DNA from 2 places in the Streptomyces sp. NPDC001222 genome. Region 1 is predicted to be linked to the other one. Evidence: predicted binding sites of a transcription regulator. Region 1 holds the regulator's gene; the other holds the start of a gene.
The links. The regulator HspR, encoded in region 1, represses chaperone genes until heat shock. The targets are predictions, from matches to a motif close to TTGAGNNNNNNNNNCTCAA.
Positions count from the first base shown of each region.

Region 2: the regulator HspR is predicted to act here: its motif matches at 1,411-1,429, upstream of lon (endopeptidase La).

Region 1 is NZ_JBIAXT010000031.1:64,714-67,167, reverse strand. It holds gene grpE (nucleotide exchange factor GrpE) at 1-49, shown strand, start outside; gene dnaJ (molecular chaperone DnaJ) at 89-1,258, shown strand; gene ACFY2Z_RS32085 (heat shock protein transcriptional repressor HspR) at 1,263-1,715, shown strand; gene ACFY2Z_RS32080 (hypothetical protein) at 2,375-2,454, opposite strand, start outside.
Region 2 is NZ_JBIAXT010000014.1:165,207-167,660, reverse strand. It holds gene lon (endopeptidase La) at 1-1,388, opposite strand, end outside.

The DNA.
Region 1 (2,454 bases):
CACCGAGGCGGGCGACGACAAGGAGAACGGTGGCCCGGACGAGGGCTGACGTACACCACGAACGCGTAGGGAAGGAGGGACGTCGGGGATGAGCACCAAGGACTTCATCGAGAAGGACTTCTACAAGGTCCTCGGCGTCCCCAAGGACGCCACCGAGGCCGAGATCAAGAAGGCGTACCGGAAGCTCGCCCGCGAGTTCCACCCGGACGCCAACAAGGGCAACGCCAAGGCGGAGGAACGTTTCAAGGAGATCTCCGAGGCGAACGACGTCCTCGGCGACCCCAAGAAGCGCAAGGAGTACGACGAGGCCCGCGCCCTCTTCGGCAACGGCGGCTTCCGTCCCGGTCCCGGGGCGGGCGGCGGCTCGTTCAACTTCGACCTCGGCGATCTCTTCGGCGGCCAGGCCGGCACCGGAGGGAACTTCGGCGGGGGCATCGGTGACGTCTTCGGGGGCCTGTTCAACCGTGGCGGCGGCGCGGGCACGCGTACGCAGCCGAGGCGCGGCCAGGACATCGAGTCCGAGGTCACGCTCAGCTTCATGGAGGCGGTGGACGGCGCGACCGTACCGCTCCGCATGTCCTCGCAGGCACCCTGCAAGGCCTGTTCGGGCACCGGCGACAAGAACGGCACTCCGCGTGTGTGCCCGACCTGCGTCGGCACCGGGCAGGTCGCGCGGGGTTCGGGCGGCGGCTTCTCGCTGACCGACCCCTGCCCGGACTGCAAGGGCCGCGGTCTGATCGCGGAGAACCCCTGCGAGGTCTGCCACGGCAGCGGCAGGGCGAAGTCGTCCCGGACGATGCAGGTGCGCATCCCCGCGGGTGTCTCCGACGGGCAGCGCATCCGCCTGCGCGGCAAGGGCGCGCCCGGCGAGCGGGGCGGCCCGGCCGGCGATCTGTATGTCGTCGTGCATGTGAATCCGCATCCAATCTTCGGCCGCAAGGACGACAACCTGACGGTGAGCGTGCCGGTGACGTTCGCGGAGGCGGCGCTCGGCGCCGAGATCCGGGTGCCCACCCTGGGCGGGCCCCCGGTGACGCTGAAGCTGCCTCCGGGCACGCCCAACGGACGCACGATGCGCGCCCGCGGCAAGGGCGCGGTCCGCAAGGACGGCACCCGCGGGGACCTGCTGGTCACCGTCGAGGTGAGTGTCCCCAAGGATGTCTCGGGCAAGGCTCGTGACGCGCTGGAGGCGTATCGCGAGGCGACCGCGGACGAGGACCCGCGGGCTGAGCTGTTCCAGGCGGCGAAGGGAGCTTGAGGAGATGGACGGCCGTCGACGTAACCCGTACGAGCTGACCGAGGACACCCCGGTCTACGTCATCTCGGTGGCGGCCCAGCTCTCCGGACTGCACCCGCAGACACTGCGCCAGTACGACCGCCTCGGCCTGGTGTCCCCGGACCGCACCGCGGGCCGGGGCCGGCGCTACTCGGCCCGTGACATCGAACTGCTCCGCCAGGTGCAGCAGTTGTCGCAGGACGAGGGCATCAACCTGGCCGGCATCAAGCGCATCATCGAACTGGAGAACCAGGTGGTCGCGCTCCAGTCCCGCGTGGCGGAACTCCAGGACGCGCTGGAGGGCGCGGCGGCGACGATGCGTCAGCGCGAGGCGGCGGTGCACGCCTCGTACCGCCGCGACCTGGTGCCGTACCAGGAGGTGCAGCAGACCAGCGCGCTCGTGGTCTGGCGGCCCAAGCGGCAGCAGCAGGGCGACTGACCTGTCCCGAAGGGGCGGTAGCGGACCTCGTTCCGGTACCGCCCCTTTCGCATGCGGTCGGAGCCAGGAGTCCCGGATGCCGTAGGCCTGGCTCCGCACGGCCTTCTCGGCGCCCGACGCGGCGGTGTGGACGACGCGGTAGTAGTACAGGCCGAGCTCGTTGCCCGCCCTGTCGTGGGCGCGGACCTCGTAGGAGAAGACCTGACCGGTCGCCGGGGGAGCGTCGGCGTACGTCGTCGTCGCCGTCGTCGTGGTCGGCCTCGTCCAGCCGGTGCCGCCCCTCGGGCGGCGGTAGACGCGGTAGCCGGCGAGGTCCATCTCCTTGTTCCTCGCCCAGGAGACCTTCGCCTTGCGGGTCGCCTTGTCGTAGGCGACCGTGACGCCCGCCCGGGGCCGGCGGCCTCACCTTGTCGACGGTGGCGGAAGCGCGCGGTGCGTAGGTGAACTCGACGGCGGCCTTGCCGGTCCGGTTCACATGGTCGATCCGCAGGGGTGTGCGTGCCCTTGGGGACGGTCAGGTGGGGCCCCGTCGAGCGCGAACCGCGGGTGTCCGACCAGAGGTTCAGCTTCCGGACGCCGTCGAGGCATACGCGGATCCCGTCGGTCCCGCCGGCACCGAAGGCGAAGGGTCCGCCGGAGCCGAAGTCGCGGGTGACGGTTTAGCGGACGCCGAACCGGTCCGCCGGCAGCCCGGAGACCGGGGCGCCGCTCCAGCTCTGGTCGACGGCGCTGTCGCAGT
Region 2 (2,454 bases), on a different contig from region 1:
CGGAAGGTGTGGTTCTGCGCCGGGTCCAGGACCTCCAGCAGGGCGGCGGCCGGGTCGCCCCGGAAGTCCGAGCCCACCTTGTCGATCTCGTCGAGGAGGACGACCGGGTTCATCGAGCCGGCCTCCTTGACGGCGCGGACGATCCGGCCGGGCAGGGCGCCGACGTACGTACGCCGGTGACCGCGGATCTCGGCCTCGTCGCGCACACCGCCGAGGGCGACGCGGACGAACTTGCGTCCCATGGCGTGCGCCACGGACTCGCCGAGGCTGGTCTTGCCCACACCGGGCGGGCCGACGAGCGCGAGCACGGCACCGCCGCGCCGCCCGCCGACGACACCGAGGCCCCGCTCGGCGCGGCGCTTGCGCACCGCCAGGTACTCGGTGATCCGCTCCTTCACGTCATCCAGGCCCGCGTGCTCGGCGTCCAGGACGGCCTTGGCGCCCCGGATGTCGTACGCGTCCTCGGTGCGCTCGTTCCACGGCAGTTCGAGCACGGTGTCGAGCCAGGTGCGGATCCAGGAGCCCTCGGGCGACTGGTCGCTGGACCGCTCCAGCTTGTCGACCTCCTTGAGAGCGGCCTCACGGACCTTCTCGGGCAGGTCGGCGGCCTCCACCCGGGCCCGGTAGTCGTCGGACTCCTCGCCGTCCTTGGCGTCGCCGTTCAGCTCGCGCAGCTCCTTGCGGACGGCCTCCAGCTGACGGCGCAGCAGGAACTCGCGCTGCTGCTTGTCGACGCCCTCCTGGACGTCCTTGGCGATGGACTCGGCGACGTCCTGCTCGGCGAGATGGTCGCGCAGCTGCTGGGTGGCGAGCTTCAGCCGGGCGACCGGGTCGGCCGTCTCCAGCAGTTCCACCTTCTGCTCGGTGGTCAGGAAAGGTGAGTAACCGGAGTTGTCGGCGAGCGCGGAGACGTCGTCGATGGCCTGGACGCGGTCCACGACCTGCCAGGCGCCGCGCTTCTTCAGCCAGCTGGCGGCGAGCGCCTTGTACTCCTTGACGAGTTCGGTGACCTGTCCGGGCAGCGGGTCCGGCACGTCCTCGTCGATCCTGGTCCCCTCGACCCACAGCGCCGCACCCGGACCGGTGGTCCCGGCGCCGATCCGCACGCGGCTCCGGCCGCGGATCAGAGCGCCCGGGTCACCGTCGGCGAGCCGGCCGACCTGCTCGACCGTGCCCAGCACACCGGTGGTGGCGTACGTGCCGTCGATCCGGGGCACGAGCAGCACCCTGGGCTTTCCGGGCTCCGACCGGGCGGCCGCCTGAGCGGCTTCCACCGCCGCGCGCACGTCGGAGTCACTCAGGTCCAGCGGAACCACCATGCCGGGCAGCACGACTTCGCCATCGAGCGGCAGCACAGGCAGAGTGAGCGATGTGGGCATCGAAGCCATGATCTCCCCTTCGGCAGTCAACTTGAGCTATGCCGACTCAATGCGCGGCACGGTCCCATTGTTCCCCCGGGCACGTTCGCTCTGAGCGATCACGCGATGGTCTGCGATTTCCGGGTGTCGGGCGGGGTGACGGATGTCCGTGCGCGTCAGTCCGACGGGCGTCCGTGCGCGTCAGTCCGACGCGCGTTCAGCGACGCGGCGGCCGGCGGAGGGGCGCCCGGTCACGGCGTCCCCTCCTCTCCGACGGCCGGCTCACGGTCCAGGGGCTCGTCATGACAGCCCCGGCCGCCGAGGCGCGACACCCTGGCCGCCCCGGGGCGAGGCGTCATGACCGCCCCGGCCCGCCCCGACCCGCCCCGACCCGCCCCGACCCGCCCCGACCGCCGGATCGCCCGGCCGGCCGTTCGGTTGCGGTCGGGCGGCCCCGGGGTCCGGGCGGAGTACGCCGGGCAGCGGCTGCGTCGCCACCCGCGCCGACGCGGGCGCCGACGGTGAGCCGACGGCCGCGGCGGCAGCGGGACCGGGCAAGGTCTCGGGATCCGCCACGGGCGGCACGGTGGCGATGTCGCCGGGGTCGGCGGCCGTGTCCTGGCCGCCCCCGCCGCCAAACGCCTGGCTCACCGCCTGGACACGGGGGAGCCGGGTCAGGATCACCGGAGCCGGGATGCCGACGACGATGGCCGCGTACCGGCCGCTGATCTGGCCGCGTACCAGCCGCTGATCTGTCCCGTCCCGCCGAAGAGCACTGCCAGGCCGGCGCCGATCGTGCTGTGCACGAGAGCCGCGACCACGTCGGCACCGGGGTCGGAGCAGTCCCGGACACGGGGTCTCGCCCCCCTCGCCGGACGGCGGCCGCCGATGGGCACTGCGGGCCGAACGCCAGTTCAGACTGGATGCAGAAGTCGAGGACTCCCCGCAGCGCTCCTCCCACCGCTCCCGGCAGGACCAGCGTCGGCACGTCCGCGCCTCCCGGTGTCCCGGCCTCCTCGGCACGTCCCCACCTCCCCCGGTGTCCCGGCCCCCTCGGCACGTCCCCACCTCCCCCGGTGTCCCGGCCCCCTCGGCA